Regions from separate parts of the Ornithinibacillus sp. 4-3 genome, predicted to be linked through region 2. Evidence: riboswitches for the same ligand, from Rfam matches in the RefSeq annotation. Region 2 holds a riboswitch; each other region holds the start of a gene.
What was found. Region 2 has a riboswitch for thiamine pyrophosphate ahead of AB4Y30_RS02485 (YkoF family thiamine/hydroxymethylpyrimidine-binding protein). Riboswitches for the same ligand answer to the same signal wherever they lie in the genome.
Positions count from the first base shown of each region.

Region 1: another riboswitch for thiamine pyrophosphate. It lies ahead of AB4Y30_RS08530 (long-chain fatty acid--CoA ligase); the one in region 2 lies ahead of AB4Y30_RS02485 (YkoF family thiamine/hydroxymethylpyrimidine-binding protein).
Region 3: another riboswitch for thiamine pyrophosphate. It lies ahead of thiT (energy-coupled thiamine transporter ThiT); the one in region 2 lies ahead of AB4Y30_RS02485 (YkoF family thiamine/hydroxymethylpyrimidine-binding protein).

Region 1 is NZ_CP162599.1:1,764,482-1,770,475, forward strand. It holds gene AB4Y30_RS08505 (DUF6220 domain-containing protein) at 1-2, opposite strand, end outside; gene AB4Y30_RS08510 (hypothetical protein) at 327-980, opposite strand; gene AB4Y30_RS08515 (immunoglobulin-like domain-containing protein) at 1,432-1,857, shown strand; gene AB4Y30_RS08520 (hypothetical protein) at 2,038-2,469, opposite strand; gene AB4Y30_RS08525 (DUF3995 domain-containing protein) at 2,573-3,037, shown strand; TPP riboswitch at 3,098-3,207, shown strand; gene AB4Y30_RS08530 (long-chain fatty acid--CoA ligase) at 3,294-4,343, shown strand; gene AB4Y30_RS08535 (acyl-CoA reductase) at 4,340-5,776, shown strand; gene AB4Y30_RS08540 (ABC transporter ATP-binding protein) at 5,789-5,994, shown strand, end outside.
Region 2 is NZ_CP162599.1:493,226-499,219, forward strand. It holds gene AB4Y30_RS02475 (ABC transporter substrate-binding protein) at 273-1,721, shown strand; gene AB4Y30_RS02480 (hypothetical protein) at 1,726-1,884, shown strand; gene AB4Y30_RS02485 (YkoF family thiamine/hydroxymethylpyrimidine-binding protein) at 2,149-2,739, opposite strand; TPP riboswitch at 2,933-3,030, opposite strand; gene trpA (tryptophan synthase subunit alpha) at 3,088-3,867, opposite strand; gene trpB (tryptophan synthase subunit beta) at 3,860-5,062, opposite strand; gene AB4Y30_RS02500 (phosphoribosylanthranilate isomerase) at 5,062-5,691, opposite strand; gene trpC (indole-3-glycerol phosphate synthase TrpC) at 5,698-5,994, opposite strand, start outside.
Region 3 is NZ_CP162599.1:1,282,405-1,288,398, reverse strand. It holds gene AB4Y30_RS06255 (GntR family transcriptional regulator) at 1-549, shown strand, start outside; gene AB4Y30_RS06250 (LURP-one-related/scramblase family protein) at 641-1,138, opposite strand; gene AB4Y30_RS06245 (VOC family protein) at 1,186-1,578, opposite strand; gene AB4Y30_RS06240 (hypothetical protein) at 1,737-3,161, opposite strand; gene thiT (energy-coupled thiamine transporter ThiT) at 3,296-3,874, opposite strand; TPP riboswitch at 3,957-4,064, opposite strand; gene AB4Y30_RS06230 (NAD(P)/FAD-dependent oxidoreductase) at 4,478-5,701, opposite strand.

The DNA of each region.
Region 1 (5,994 bases), 1.3 Mb from region 2:
AATTTCATTTCCTCCTTTGTTTTGATTGCTAAAGATAACTTACAAAGGAAATATAAATTGCTTCTTATGAAATTCTTAAATAATTATTAAATTTAGGAGGGAGGAGGAATGTAAGGGAAATCAAATCGATCTCAACCGAAGCAAATATCTTTAGAGCAATAAGTGAAGAAAGATATGCCAAGGAAACATTCAATGGTGAACTATTTCTCCAGTTGAATGATATGCGCCCCAGAAGTTAGATTTATTTGGTCTAACTTCTGGGGCGCATATCAATGCTTTATCCACTTTTATTTTAATAGTGATACATAAAGGTAAGTCATTTATGACTATGACGCACTATCCACAGCTATTTGTAATGCATTTATTGGATTGTCGGTACTCTCATCAATTTCATAAACACTATTACCTTGCTGCCAACGGATAACTGTTTCAGGATGATCTCCAAAGTCATTAATATCAATTACTCCACGCTGATCAGGAGCAGGGAGATAATTTGTTTCTAAATAATCGACTACAGTTCTGGCAAGCTCTTCTCCATTCTCATAATTTCCGGTTGCATATTCAGGATCAGTTGGTGCATTTACTCGAATCATCCATTTCCCTTCATTCCAAGAAATATATTGGTGACCGGTAGCCCCTTCTGAGAGAGCCTTGATACCATACCCAAGTTCAATGTTTGTTTGTTCCACTACTTCATAGTTGTCAATGGCATCGATGGCTTCCTGCTCACTGGAGTAATCTTTTTGTTTTATATTATTATTGGAAGTGCCCTCGCTATCTGTATCTTCTTCTCCTTCTCCAGAAGCTGCTCCATCATTATTAGATTCACCGGCTTCTGTTTGCTGTTCCTCATCCAATTCATATTCTGGTTGGGAGACATCAATTTCATCTGGTGAAGGATCATTCCCTCCTTGACATGCACTTAGGATAAGTAAGATTGTTATTCCTGAGATTACAAAACCCAACCTTTTCAGGCTCATGATATACCACTCCTTCCAGTGTATATATTTCCCTTCTTTTGTAAAACGAATCCTAAGCTTTATAATAGGGAACAAGTAGATATATAGCTCTTTCACAAAGGGGGAAGGGAATTGGATATTGAATTTTATATTTTTATCAAAAACCCTGATATAGAAAAATTTAATTCTAAAAAGTAGATTTAATTCTTTCATAATGAAGTTGGAATAGACGTTGTAGTTTTTTCAAATATGATTTGTAGTGAATTTCATTTTCTTCCAGCGTCAAAAATGGAAAGATTCTTATACAATTTTAAAGGCATGCCTATTCTGTAGCGTTGTTATATAGGGGTTTAGACGCTATACTTAAAGTAAGTATTGAAAACTATACTGAATACTAGGTAGAATTAATGATGGAAAGAGATGAGAGCAAGCATTGATTCCATCTTTTTTGATAATATGGAGGTGTAGATTTATGAAGAAAATTTCTCTACTCATGTTATTTTGCACATTTCTTACTATAGTAGCCTGTAATAAAGAAGCTCCTAAATCAATTTCCATCCCACAACCAATATTTGATTCAGAAAATCTTTCCATAACAGTTTTATCCTCCACCCTAGAAAAGTTAGAAATCGAACTGCAAAACAATACTTCAGTTGATCTAACCACAAGCAATTATTATGTAATTGAACATTATATGGATAGTGAATGGAAAGAAGTACCATTATCGCTAAATGTGGAGGATGTTGAAATTCATCTTCCTGCTAATGAAGCTCATCCATTTACGATTGAATTATATCCGGAGCAACATGAATACGAATTGGGGAAATATCGTGTAGAGAAAACTGTTTCAACCGCAAATGGGGTAATACATCCTATAATTGAATTTCATATAGAATAGTTTCTCAAAACAAGGAAGTATGACTTAAAATAGCAATTAATCCTCAATAATTTCAATAAATCTTACTTTATCAAAAATTTGTATCTCCCAACCTTCAGCATCTTCAATAAGATCATATGAAATTCCCAAATCATCTACATTGGAAAGAGGAAATTTGAGATAAATTTCTTCATTATCTACTTAAAAAACACCTGTTTGTTCACCAATGATCCAGTAGTCAGCATCTATTTTCATTGTCTCTTTTAAAAACAAAATATATTTTTCTCCCTTAGCAAAAGGTTCGACAGAATTAACTAGCACTTCACTAGTTCCATCTTGCTTGATAGTAATTACTGGATTTGCACTTCCTTTGAACACCTGATTAATCTGTGCCTGAAAAACGGTATAAGGCATACCAATTTCCTTATCTGTTTCTTTTACTTTATCCATAATGGTAATTTCAGCAATTAGATTTGCCTGTTCTTTGGCTTCCTCCAACTCAAACGCTAGTACTTCAGCTTCAATTCCAGATTGAATAACATCTTCCTCATAAGTATATTCACTTTTTTCGTCACCCGTGTTGTATATGCCATACACAAATAAATAGATCAATAAAAATAAAATATACCTCATTTTTAAACCCTCCTTTTTGATAAGACGTAAAAAACGGGTCTTATGTTACAGCTTGATTTTTTACAATGAGTTTGATTGAGTAGTATAGAAGGGAGGGCGTAGAATGAAACAAAATTTTGATTTCAAACGCAATCGAACCTTTATTACGCTCGGAATATTTTGGACGATTATCTTTGCAGCAATGAGTTTTTACTGGGCGATGGGTGGTATGGTAGGAGTAAGATCTCTTGGAGGAGCCATATATGAAATGTCGCTTGATCCGGAGCCTTCTTTCATTGTGATTGTATGGCTTACTGGATTTGTAAAATTGCTAGGAGCTATCTGGTTATCATTATTACTTATATCTTGGCGTAATCCTATTATTATTAAAGTATTTTATTTTGTGACAAAAGCAGCTGGAATTTTCTTGTTTTTATATGGCTTATTAAATTTTATTACCATTTCCATGAGCGCATTTGGTCTTTTAGAATTTGACTTAGATACACATGCAACATTTTGGCGTTTAGTATTTTGGGAGCCATTTTGGATGATTGGTGGAATATGTTATTTCTTGGCTGTGAAAAAATAATGTGGCTATTCTATATTGAAAAAATATGAAAACTATGGCAGAGTTAGAGGTAATAATTGAATAAACATGTGGGGGGACCAGTGTTGCTGGTTGAGATAATATCCGTAAGATACAGACCCTTAGAACCTGATCTGGTTGATACCAGCGTAGGGAACATACAGGAAAAGTATTTTATTTTTACATAAAATTGTATGCACCCTAGGCTTCGTATAGCTAGGGTGCTTTTTATTGTGTTTATTTTTAGGAGGAATGCATAATGAAACAGGCAATTCAAACATTTATCGAGAAACCAGCAGCAAGTGAGCAAAACTTTAATGAACTTGCCATAGATCTTTTCAAGCATTTATATAGGAAGAATAATGCTTATCAACAATATTGTAGGAGAAAAGGAATCGGAATTCTACAAGTTCAAACGTGGAAGGATATTCCGAGTGTATCGACAGAAGCTTTTAAAAACACATTTCTAAGTACTGTTCCGGAGAAGGAATGTGCACGTGTATTTATGACAAGTGGAACAACAAGTGGAAAGCAGGGAAAGCATTATCATGCGGATTTAGAAATATATGATCTTTCTGCCTTAAGAAGCTTTCGAGAATTTGTTAGTGACGAAATCCGTCCAATGGCAATTTTATTTCCTAATGTACAAGAAATGCCTAATTCTTCGCTTGCTCATTATTTAGAATTACACCGCAAACATTTCGGTACAGAAGATTCACGACATTTTGTCACAAAAAATGGATTACAACTAGAAGCATTTATGAGGTGGATAAAGGAGCATGCTAATATTCCAGTAATTGTACTTGGTGCTAGCTATAGTTTTGTTCATTTATTTGATGCATTAGAGGAGCAAGGAGAATCACTTCCTCTACATGCAGATAGTCTAATTTTCGATACAGGTGGTTTTAAAAGTTTCTCTCGTACCTTAGAAGAAAATGTGTTTTACAATAAGCTTGCGCAAATATTCCATGTGAATATAGAAAATCTTATTAATATGTATGGAATGACAGAATTATCTACACAGTATTATGCGAAAATTACTAAAAATCAACCAAGTATTAAACAGGCGCCACATTGGCTTCGTTTTAAAGTCGTCGATCCGATTACAGGAGAAGAAGTACCTAAAGGGGAGGTAGGTATATTGGTGCATATTGATTTAGCTAATATTCATTCTGTTCCAGCAGTCCAAACAAGTGATTTAGCGATCGAAAGGGATACAGGATTTGAATTACTTGGTAGACAAGCAAATGCAGAACCTAAAGGCTGTTCCTTGTCTGCAAAAGAATGGTTAGAGGAGAAAGAATCATGAAAATGATTGAATATGGTGGATATCTACCTCCAGAAGCAAGAACAATGGATATAGCAAATCGTGTGCTTACTTTTCAACAAGGAGAAGAAGAATTAGAAATTCATATGCCATATCCTAGCTCTGAACAGTTAACTCAGCTCACGAAAATGATCAAAGCATCACCAATTCAATGTTTGCATACAACTGATTTGATGAAGGCAATTGATAAGACTGTCCATCTATTATTAGATCGTACACATCCACTTCGGCAAAAAGCTGAAAAGCTGTTACCGATTATTACAGGATATAACGCTGAAGTGGTGCGTTTAGGGCTTACACAATCTTTGCAAACCTTTCGTGAGCATGAATTACGTCGCTGGTTAAATGTTAATTTTCAGCAGCCTCACATATTAGATCAATTTGAACCGACTTCACATGGTGGATTTACAAAAGCAATTTCTCCGCAATTAACAACACATATATGGGCAGGTAATGTACCAGGATTACCACTTTGGAGTTTCATTGCAAGCCTTTTAGTAAAAGGTGGAGTAGTTGGGAAAGTTGCTAGTGCAGAACCTTTTTTCATCGGTTTATTCTGCCAAGTTTTAGCAGAAGTAGAACCACGTCTAGCTAATGCAATGGCAATTGTTTCATGGCAAGGAGGGGATCAAGCACGTGAAAAAGCTTTATTTAGAGCATCTGATGTTGTGGTAGGTTATGGAACGAATCAAACTATTATTAACTTACAAGCTCAAATAGTAGCACCTACTCGCTTTATTTCTTTCGGTCATAAATTAAGCTTTGGCTTATTACTGCGTGAAGCATTAGATCATCAAAAGAGTGAAAAATTTGCAGATCAAGCAGCATTAGATATTGTTCGTTATGATCAACAAGGCTGTTATTCTCCACAAACCTTTTTTGTAGAACGCAGGGGGCGAACAACACCAAAGGAATGGGCAGAATTATTAGCAAGGAAATTGCAAGTATATGAAGAACGTTATCCATTGCGTAAGCTCTCTATGGAAGAGGCAAGTGAAAGAATTGCTTGGCGTGATGCGAAAGAATGGCAAGAATCTGCTCAGGTTTTCTCTTCTAAAGTAAGTGCTTGGATGGTAGCGTATGAAGAAAAACTTAGCTTAGAGCCATCCCCATTATCTCGGACGGTTCATGTAATTGCAGTAGATGATTGGCAAGAAGTGTTAGATGTACTTCAGGATAAACGTGATATTTTGCAAACAGTTGGTGTTGGTGCATCTGTAGAAAATTTATTTGCTGTAGCAACAGCGTTCAGTAGATATGGAATAACAAGAGTAACCAGTATAGGCAGGATGACAAAGCTTCATCCCGGTTGGCATCAGGATGGTTATTCATTACTAAGAGAGCTTGTCCAATTAATTGATATTGATCCAGCTACAATTAGAGATTTAGAAGCTTTAAATACATATACAGATTAGGGGGAATACAAAATGATGGAATTAGAATTGCAAGATGTTTCATTTCAATATGAACAGAGAGCTTTCTCTTTAGAAAAAATAAATTGGGTATTGCCTCCGGGTGAAATTCATTGCTGGCTTGGAAGAAGTGGAAGTGGTAAAACAACACTACTTCAAATAGCAGCCGGATTAAAAATACCAACAGCAGGACAGGTGCTACATCAGCAAAATCTAGTAAA
Region 2 (5,994 bases):
CTGCATAAAGGATGATTTTCATTAACTAAATTTCCTGAAAAACTGTTGAGGGAGGTGAATGTTTTTTGTGCTATTTAACTTATCTAGAAAGCTTATTTTAGAGGCATAAGAATTACAAGTGTAGATATGAGGGGGTATAAAAGATTAAGTATTTAAGTGTGTTTAAATTACTATTTATTTTATTGTTATCAATGGCATTGATTGCATGTTCAAATTCGACTTCAAGCAATAATGAGAAAGAAGACCCAAAAGAAATAAAAGGAGAACTAAATGTGGCCTTTCCTTCACAACCTCCATCATTAGATAACCATCTTACTACTGCACGATCCACTATTGAAGTAACGAGAAATATATTTGAAACGCTAGTCACATTTGATTTAGATTATAATGTCAAGCCAATGTTAGCTGAATCATGGGAAGAGAGTGAGGATGGAAAAACAATTACCTTTAATTTACGAAAAGGAGTTTTATTCCATACTGGTGAGGAGATGGATGCAGATGATGTTGTGGCTTCCATGAATAGATGGCTAAAACTATCTGGCACCGGGAAAGAAACCTTTGAGGGAGCTGAATTTATAAAGGTTGATGATTATACAGCTAGTTTGGAACTTGTTGAACCAGTTTCAATTACTCTCGCTGTCTTAGCATTTAATGGTGCTAACTTGCCTTCAATTATGCCGAAAGAAATTGTGGAAAGTGCGGGTGAGGAAAGTATTAATGAGTATATTGGAACTGGTCCGTTCAAATTTGAAGAATGGAAACAAGATCAGTATATTCACCTAACACGATTTGAAGATTATCAACCGATTAACGAACCGGCAGATGGGTTATATGGTAAAAAAGAGGCACTTGTAAATGATTTGTACTTACATTATACTCCTGATTCTCATACGACGATGTCTGGCTTAATGTCTGGTGAGTATGATATTGCTTCAAGTCTTCCTATAGATGGTTTGGATCAGTTAAAAAATAATGAAAATATCAAGATAGATTCGGCATCTGACAACAGATTAAGTATTTACTTTAACAAAAAGAAAGGATTATTTGCAAATCCAATCGCCAGGGAAGCTATAGCAATTGGATTAAATAATGAGGATATTTTGATGGCCTCTTTTACAGATCCAGAGTATTATAACCTCAGTCATAATTTGATGATGTCTCATCAAGAGGAACAGTGGTACAGTGATTATGGAAAAGATAGGTACAACCAAAATGATATAGATTATGCTAAGGAGCTTCTGGAGGAAGCGGGATATAATGGTGAAGAAATCACTATTTTGACGGGAAGAGATCATGACTATATCTATAATTCAGCTGTTGTCCTTCAAGAACAGCTCGAAAAACTAGGAATGAATGCAAAATTAGCAGTATATGATTCTGCTACCGTTTCCGAATTACGTGAAGATGAGAATGCATATGATCTCTATACTAAGTCTGATACTCCAAGACCTGAACCAACTTCATTACTGTTCATGAACAGTAGCTTTTCGGGGTGGACAGATAGCCCAGAGCTCGATGCCTTGTTAGATGAGATATGGAGCCAGCCTAATCTAGAAGGCGCGCAAAAATTGTATGATGATTTACAAAGATGGTTTATAGATTATCGACCAATCATAAAAGTTGGAGATGGTAATGCGCTTTATGCATATAGAGATACGATAGAGGGATTAGAGTGGATGGACTCGTTGATTCTTTGGAATGTACGTAAGATGGAAGAATAATGAATTGAACAATGAAAATCAACTATATCGAAGTACTTCTGAAGATGAAGGAATTTCGTCTAAAGCGATATTATCTTTTTTAGATGCTGTGGAAGAGGAAAACTTGAATTACATTAGTTTCATGCTCGTCAGAAACGATAAAGTGATTGCAGAAGGGGCTTAGAACTACGTTTATTAGAGGTTTAAAGATTAAGGATTATAGGATACCAATTCAGATGGAAATCACACTGGGGAGGCATTCAATTTTCTACAGACATAGCAAAGTTTGGGCAGTTTTATTTACAAAAATGAATGTGGAATAGCCGAATAATCGTACAAAATGAATGGATGAAATCTAGAAAATAGGATAAAAAATCAAGATGTTATAGAACTACCATAAAAGAGTTAGAGTTGGCTTACTACATTGATAAGCCAACTCTAACTCTTTTTATTCTACATGCGATGGGCTATTTGCAGAGATAGAAACAGTCATCACAGTATGGCTTGAACCGCCATCAACAGTTGCTTGGAATACAGATTCGAGTCCTTTAAATACATCAACAGCTTCCCCATGTAAACGGGTAGAATAATGTGCTTTTGACACCTCAACATATGCTCTCATTGCCTCAATTTGGCTATAAATAATATCCATATATTGCCCACCACCTAAAGGGTAAAGCGAAAATTTTGCAGCTACATATTGTTTTAAATCTGCAAAGTTAGGTTGATTGAGACGAACATCATCTTCAGCCATAAATACATCACCAGTAGAGTCACCAGGGCAACCAAGTGAATAAGTTACCTGTAAACCTACATGCTTTCCTGTTTTAGCAGCATGTAGGAACATAGCAGCTGTCACATCAAATACATGTACAAGCTTCCCGCGAACAGTTGTTGTAACATCATCTGTCTCTACCCATACTTTGGAAGTATCGACCTCTTTTAATGCATTTAAAATAATATCCACAAAGTCATCACTCATTGGATAAATTGAAAAACTAGCACCTGCAATTTTACTTGTACCACAAGTTAATTCCATGTTAAAAATCCTCCTTTAAAATTAATAAATAATGATGTTTTGGCATAATGATCTCTAGATTTTTCTATTAACATCTGTGATATTTGCCAGAGATTTACTTGTCCACTAGCTATAGAGGAAGAAGTATTCTGCTGAAAGAAAATAAAAGACTGCGCCTTGGAAAAGGGCAGTCTTAATGTATGCAATGATACGTATCATTTTGACTACACTTCCCCACGCTAGTATTACCTAGTTCGGGTTATAAGGGTCAGAAAGTTTTCTTCTCAGCTAGAAGCTCCCCTAGTGTGGAAATATTCATTTATAACTACATATAATCCTAACGAAATATTTTAAAAAAGTAAAGTTATCCTATTTAGCAATAGATCCTTGAATGAGCTCTGTTATTTCTTCTCTTTTTCCTTCATGAAGAAGACTTACGATGGTACTTCCTACAATAACACCGTCACAATGCTTGCTTAATGCATGTGCTTGCTCAATAGAGGAGACACCAAATCCGGCAAGTACAGGAACGGAGCTAGCTTGTTTTAATGATGCTAGATAATCTCCTACTCCATCCTTATGGGTTGTTCTAGCTCCTGTTGTTCCTGTGACAGAGACTGCATATAGGAAGCCTTCAGAACGTTCTGCTATTGCCTGAATTCTTTCTTTTGTACTGGTTAGAGCAGCTAATCGAATAAAGGCAATATCGTTTTCCTTTAAGCTTTCTGAAAGAAGTAATTCTTCTTCCATTGGCACGTCAGGAATAATAACACCATCTACTCCAGCAGCTGCACAATTCTCAGCAAACTTAGCAGAGCCATAGCGGAAAATAGGGTTAATATAAGTCATTAGTATAATTGGTACATGGCGTGTTTCTTTAGATTTTTCTAGTTCTTTTAAAACACCTGATAAAGTTGTTCCAGCTTTTAATGCGCGTTGTCCAGCAGCTTGAATTGTTGGACCATCTGCAACTGGATCAGAAAAGGGAATACCAAGCTCAATCGCTGATACACCACATTCTTCTAGAAAAGCGATTTGTTCATTCAGCTGATCTAGCCCACTATCTCCAGCCATAATATATGGAATAAATAATTTTGAGTTTGCAGCTAATTTTTCTTGAAAGGTTTGATCAATATGCATTTTACCCATGTTTGATTCCTCCCAATATATCTTTGACTTGTGCAACATCTTTATCTCCGCGTCCAGATAGACAAATAACGATTTTCTGACTTGGGTCCATCTCTTTTGCCAATTTCACCGCATAAGCAACTGCATGGGCACTTTCTAATGCTGGAATGATACCCTCTGTTTTGGATAGGAATTGGAATGCCTCTAATGCTTCTTCATCTGTAATAGAATCATATGTGACACGACCAAGCTCATGTAAATGACTATGCTCTGGACCAACTCCAGGATAATCGAGACCCGCAGAGATAGAAAATGCTTCTTCAATTTGGCCATCCCTATCTTGAAGCAAATGGGTCATGGTTCCATGTAAAATTCCAACAGAGCCAGCTGATAATGTAGCTGAATGTTTATTAGAATCTATACCTAATCCACCAGCTTCTACTCCGTACATTTTTACAGATTCATCATCAATAAATGGATAGAACATTCCCATTGCATTACTCCCACCACCAACAGCTGCAACAACTGCGTCAGGTAGAGAATTTGTTTTATCTAAAATTTGTTGCTTTGTTTCTTGACCGATAACTGCTTGGAAGTCACGTACAATTTTGGGAAATGGATGTGGACCTACAACAGAGCCTAAAATATAATGTGTATCCTCGACATGGCTAACCCAGTAGCGTAATGCATCATTTACGGCATCCTTCAATGTTCCGCTTCCAGATTCAACACTTTCTACTTTCGCACCTAGTAATTCCATGCGAAATACATTTAATTTTTGTCTTTCGATATCGACTGCTCCCATAAAGACAACACATTCTAATCCAAGAAGTGCACAAACAGTTGCTGTGGCAACACCATGCTGTCCTGCACCTGTTTCAGCAACAATCTTTCTTTTACCCATTCTTACTGCAAGCAATGCTTGCCCAATTGTATTATTAATTTTATGTGCACCTGTATGGTTTAAATCCTCACGTTTTAAATAAAGCTGAGCACCACCAACTTTTTGTGATAAGTTTTCAGCATGATAGAGAGGGGTTTCACGACCAACATACTGTGTTAAATAATGCTGCAATTCTTCTATAAAAGCAGGGTCATTTTTTGCTTCTGTATAGGCAGCTTCTAACTCTATTAGAGCGGGCATTAATAATTCTGGTACAAACTTACCGCCAAAGCTTCCATATCGTCCTTGCTCATTAGGCATTGTGTAATTCATTATTTCATCTCCTTATCTATCTGATGTTCTGCGTATCTAGCAGCTTGAATAAATTGCTTTATTTTCTCATGGTCTTTTCTACCGTTTGTTTCTACATTACTAGATACATCAATTCCGGCAGGGCTTACTAGTTTAATTGCTTGTTCTACGTTTTCACTAGAGAGCCCTCCTGCTAAAATTACTTTTTCTCTCGGAACAGCTAATGTATCAAGGAGGCTCCAATCAAATACTTTTCCACTCCCACCACGATAGGCTTCACCAGGACTATCCATTAATAAATAATCGCAAGGATACGAGGAAAAGTCTGCTTCTGCCAAATGATTGCTAGAGTAGGCACGAATTACTTTGGCAGAGAGCTGTTTTGCTATTTCAGCTGATTCATCTCCATGTAATTGAACAAAATCTAACCCAACTTCTTTTGTAATTTGTTCCATCTTTTCTACTGTTTCGTTGACAAATACGCCAACTTTTTTTACAGAAGGGGGGAGAGAAGATGTGATTGTTTTCGCTAGTGCTGGTGAAATCTGGCGTTTACTTGGTGCAAAAATAAAACCGATAAAATCTGCACCTTTTTCCGCTGCAACTTGAGCAGCTTCAATTGTTTTTATACCACAGATTTTGATTATCATGAAGCATCAATCCTCAGTGTTTTTTAAAGGAATTTGTAGTTCTTCAAAGGTTGCTTGTAAATTATTAGAACGCATAAACGTTTCACCAACTAGAATTACATTTGCTCCTGCCTTTGCAACTGTTTCTACATCTTCTTTTGTACGAATTCCACTTTCGCTTATAACAATTGTCTCCGGGTCAATGACCATTGATGCCAGATAATCCGTTGTTTCTAAGTCCACTTCGAATGTTTTTAAATCACGATTATTAATCCCAATGATATCAGCACCTAAATCTAATGCCCGTTCCATTTCATCTTCATT
Region 3 (5,994 bases), 790 kb from region 2:
GTAGAACAAACGTTAGACGAGCTACAAAGCCTATCTGATATTATTAAGAAAAGCGGCTACGACCCTGAAGTAAAAATTATTAAAATGAAAAAACAACAGACTGAAGATAGCTTTCTAGTGAAAGAAACAACTAAAAAAATTGATACCTTGGCAATTGAGAGAGTTCATTTCGTGGAAAAGAAACCTATCGCCTTAGCAAAAGCATATATTCCTTGGGAACTAGGCAAACATTTAAGTAATCAAGAACTTGAACATTATACAATTTATGAATTACTTGAAAACAAATTAGGAATCAAGCTCAGTCAAGCAGAACAGGCAATTGAAGCATGTCCCGCAAGTGAAGAACTTGGCAAAATACTCAATGTTCAACAAGACTCTCCTCTGCTGAAGGCATCTCGCTTAACCTATAGTACAGATAATCAACTTGTCGAGAAAATCATTTTTTACTATCGATATGATGTCTTCGCTTTTAAAGTAAACTTAAATAGCCTTAGCATTACTCCAATGTGGCCAACCATTCCACCAACTGTACAAAATGATAGTGAGTAACAATAAATCCAGCAAATGAGCATCTTGGTTCATTCGCTGGATTTTTGCATTCATATAAGAAAACACACATTCATAAGAAAAAAGGATATGCTTAGAAATTATTGACAGAGGCTGAAGATGATTGATCTGCTTTCACACAATCAATAGCCACAACAATTGCAATAACGATAGCTTCCATCTCTTCATCCACTACTTGAACCGTGTAGCTATCAGCTATAGTAAACCATTCTTTCTTTACTTGCCCAATGACTTCACCTTGATGTATGATTTGAAAATCCATATCCCACCAATTACCCTGTACTTCAATATCTGCTGCTTCAATCGAATAGCGTGCCTTTAAAAAGGAGAGCTCTTTCTTAATGGTTAAGATATTTCGCCCATCAACCTCAACTTCAAATTTCGGCAAAAAGGTAAACACTTTTTTTGTAATATGTGCAACTTCATCTCGTATTTCATTCATAATGGAGAATACCTTTGGAATCTGCATAAAGCTACCTTCCACAAAATATACATCATTCTCTTGTTCGTCCTTAACCGTAAACTTCTCACCTAGACTGAAGACCTTTTGTTTAATAAAAAGCTGTTTCATGATGTAGCCCCCTTTTTATCTTTGAATTTTTTGCATCTTTTTATTTATTACTCTAGATTCAATTGCCAGGAAACACCAAAACGATCATTCACCCAGCCAAATTTCTTACTAAAACCATAAGCCCCAATCGGCATTAATGGATGTCCATCTTCTAACAATTTAGCATATAATGTATCTATTTCATCCTCTGATTCACAAGTAATGAAAACAGAAAAGGACGGTGTGAAATCAAATTGATGCTTAATTGGACTATCAAAGCTCATAAATTCCTGTCCTTTAACAGCGAAGACAGCACTTGCTACCTCTCCTTCTGTTCCCGCTCCATTTGCCTGATAGTAAGTCATACTTTTAAGTTCTGCTTCCTTAAATTTATCTACGTAAAAGTTAATTGCCTCTTCTGCATTTCCCTGAAACATCAAAAATGGTGCTGCTTTTTTCATCTCAACACACCTACCTCTTTTTAAAGATAAAAATACTCATTTATTATAACTTCCATTTTACCTTTTATCCATGATCTTGAACCCAAGCCTGTCCATTAAAAATCGATAATCTATGTAAGTAAGAAGTTGAAATTTCTTACTTACATAGAAGAAAATTTTTATAAAAAGAACACAGCAATAAGCGTGCTTGCAACAAGACCTATGATAACAGGTATAAAATTTTTCCTTACTAACTCCATGACAGATACTCCACAGAAACCGGCAATAGCGATTAGTGAGGACCAAGCAATAATTGCTCCGCCGCCAGTCCATACCGCTCCCATTTGCCCAATCGCTGCAAGTGTACTAGCATCCATTCCATTAGTTTCTAATGTAGCTGCTAAAGCTCCTGTTAACGGTAAGCCTGAAAATCCTGAGCCATCTAATCCCGTTATGATCCCAATGATTAATAAACTGATACCAGCGAAAAGAGCACTTTGTGGAATAAATTGTTGAGCAGATTCAACAAGATCAAATAAAAATGCAGGTGGAGATTCTTCTATTCCCAAAATTTTCCCTGAGAATTCATTACTTCCTAAAAAGAAGAATCCTGCAATTGGAATAACTGGGCCCATCACCTTAAATGCAAACATAAATCCATTAGTAATATGATTACTTACATAATCTAATGCATGTTGTCTACCAAACGCAATTGTAGAAAGGACAAGGAGAATAACTGCAACTCCACCAATAAACGCTGCACCATCGCCACCTTCTAAACCACCTGTTCTTCCATATGCCAATTTTGTATAGATCATATAAACAACTACTGCTGTTAAAGTCAATGGTACGAGAATCGCAAAGAGTTTACTCCAAAAGGTAAAGTTTTTAATCGTACTTTCCCTTTTTTGCATATCCTCTTCCTCTTGTATTGCCTGTAATTCTAATTCACTATCTGGATGATTTTTACTACGAATTCCTTTACGATACATGAAATAAGCAAGGAAAATCGCAATACCTCCAGTAATAAGTGACAGAATAAATGCTTTATCAGCAACAATGCTTGTATCTAATCCTGCTGATGCGGCAGAGATACTTGGCGCTACTTGAATAATATAGTCTGATGATAAAGCCATTCCTTGCCCAGCTAGTGCTACTCCGACAGCAGCTGTCATAATTGGTAAACCAGAACGAACAGCAGCTGGAACCAATAATGCACAAATCAGTGGAACAGCAGGAGTAGGCCAGAAGAAAAGGGAAATAACGTACGTTACAGCAATTAATACAAAAAAGGAAACATGACCATTAATCATTACCTTCTGAATCGGCTGAACCATCTTCTGATCAGCTCCAATATCTCGTAAGGAATGAAGTAATGCCATCATAAATGTAATGATTAAGAAAATATTAAATAATTCAGTTGCAGCAACTAAATTAGCCTGAAATATAGAAGTAAATCCATCTACAATATTTCCTTTATAAACCCATCCAACCAAAAATGTCCCTATTAATGTTGGTAAAACTACACCTTTCCTAAAAATCATTGTAATAATTATTATTAGCGTAAATGCAGCATATAACCAATGTGAAAACAACAAATCCATAGGTTTCTTCCTTTCTACATAGAATGCTATAATCTATGCGAATGTCAGTGGTTAGGTGACCATTTTTCAAATGTTGTTAGGACTTGTTTTCAATACAAAAAACTCACTTCATGGAAGAAGTGAGTATACAAATATTAAGATGCTGTATTTAATAAAGTACGTGGTTGTTTATAAAACAAGAAAAAGACAGCGACGCTACAAATAATAAAGCAAGGGAATAAATAAGAGAAATTATATACAAAGGAATAGAACCAGATATTTGTAAAATTCTCTGGCATAAACCTTTCAAAAAATACAACTCCTGCTATAAAATGCCCAATAAATCGTAAGGTAGTTCCTAATAATACGCCTAGCAAAATATACGTGAAATATTTTCCGGCTCTTCCATCCTTCACAGCTTGTTGAATTTGTTTTGCAAATACTCCTGCGAAGCCTATGACGGTAAAAGCTAATCCATATTCAATAAAACCTTGCAACGGTGTTAGAATCCAAGCGCCAAAAGGGATTTGGAGTATCCCAAATAAAAATCCAGATAATAATCCCCCTTTTAATCCCCAGCGGAATGCGATAATAAATACTGGTATCATCGCAAAGGAAATAGATCCACCTTGCCCCCAAATTTTAAAGCTTAGAAACGGAATCAGATCAAGCGCCAATGCAAGTGCTGTAAAAATGGCTACCTCTACTAGAAATAGCACTTTCTTTGAACTCATCAAACATGCCTCCCTTTATTTTTCCACAAAAAAAGCAACGCCAAGGGAAGCTTCTGATGGGTTCTTCCTTACGCTCTTGCTCCATCAAATAAGCTCTCATCCCTACGCTAGTATTAACTAACAGGTTCAAAGGGTCTGAATGATTATTCCCACATTCACTCTCAGCCATATGGCTCCCCCTGAGGCTTTATACACTTTTTTTGCTAATCATTATTATAGCTTAGAAAATAAAATAAAACAAGATTCCCCTTTTTCAGAAAAGTAGAAGCTTGCGTCGAGAGTCCCTTCATAATGGTCGGTTATTATGCAAATAAAAAGACATCAGGAGTAGAATCACCATCTCCCAATGCCTTGATTATTTTTATCTGAAGTCTTTTTGTTCTTCTAAAGTTCTTGTAATAATCGTATACCCTACTAACGCAGCAACACCTAATACTAAACAACTAAAAAATCCGTTTTTCATCTTAGGTTTACCTCCCATTCTTTAGCGTTTTCTTCGTTTACTAATTGAAAATGCTAGCTAATCTATTCAGCCATTTATTGCTTACTTTTTATAGAGGTTGTTCAAAAAGTCCCGTAGAAATGACCTTTTTGAACACGCTCTTATAGCGTATCAAATGGATTTAATTTACCTTTTCGCAGAATTAAACCTACACCACCAAGTAAGAATAAAGAACGGTTATCCACTACTTTTTTCATTACTGCAGCTGGCTTACCGAATAATTTTTTACCATTAAAGACAGAACCCATTCCATCTGTGCTACCTAAAGAAGCAACCGTTCCTTTGTCATGGAATTCAAAGTTATTTAATGGTTGGTTGTACATTAATGCTTTAATATTCTTCGCTGTTGCTACACCTTGTTGAAGTGCAATTTGTGCTGTTGGTGGATATGGACGATCCGCTTCCTTATTCCAAACCCATGCACAATCGCCTAGAACGAAGATATTCTCATCTTCTGGTAAACGTAAATCATCTGTAACAGAAACTTTTCCACGGTTTAATTCAAAGCCTGAAGCACCTAAAACAGAGTTACCAGTTACTCCACCAGTCCAAACAATTGTACCTGCTTTAATTTCTTCTGCTTCTTCACCAACGATAAAGCTATCTTCTGTACATTCTTTAATCATTGCCCCTAAACGAAATTCAACGCCACGAGCTTCTAAAGATTGCTTTGCATATGTAATTAACTCTTCATCAAAGCCAGGCAAAATAGAAGGAGTAGCTTCAACATTGATAATTTTTGCTTTAGAGCGATCAATATCATACTTCTTACATAGCTCAGGAACACGTTCTGCAAGCTCACCTACAAGCTCGATACCAGTAAATCCACCGCCCCCTACTAAAATAGTTAAGCTATGGTCCTCAGCATCTGGATTATTATTATACTTAGCAAATTGATATTCCATATGCTCACGAATTAAGCGACAAGAATCGATATCCTTAATAGCAAATGCATTCTCTTCCATTCCCTTAATACCAAATGTATTCGATTCAAATCCTAAAGCTACAACTAAATAGTCATAACTTAATTCAGCATTCGATAAAACAACTTTCTTCTCTTCCTTATCTACCTTCTCAACCTCATCATAAATCAAACGCACGCGATTCTGACTTACTACATCACTTAACATAACACGAGCCTGGTTATGATTAATTGTACCAGCAGCAACTTCATGTAACCATGTAGTTTCATAATGGTAGTTATGCTTATTTACAAGGATAATTTCCGCCTCTTCTGGGGATAAAACTTTTGTTAATTGCTTTGTTGTCATTAGTCCAGCATAACCAGCACCAAGAACAACAATCTTTGGTCTCACTATATTCATTATTGTCATTCACCTTCCTAATCATAAAAATGATTTTTGTTCAATTTCCATAATCGGACAATTATAAAGACAAACTTATAATATCAAAGTTTATACGATAATGCGAACGAATTCCATTATTTTTCAGTAATTATTCGCTTTTATTCCTTTTAATTTTTCCAGAACAAAACTGCCTAATAAAAGTGGAAGAAATTTCATATAATCTCTGTCAAAATAAAGAATTGAAAACAAATGCCGCTAGCTAAGATAAGTGAGTGATGTACTAAAATTGGACTATATTATAGGTGAAACCT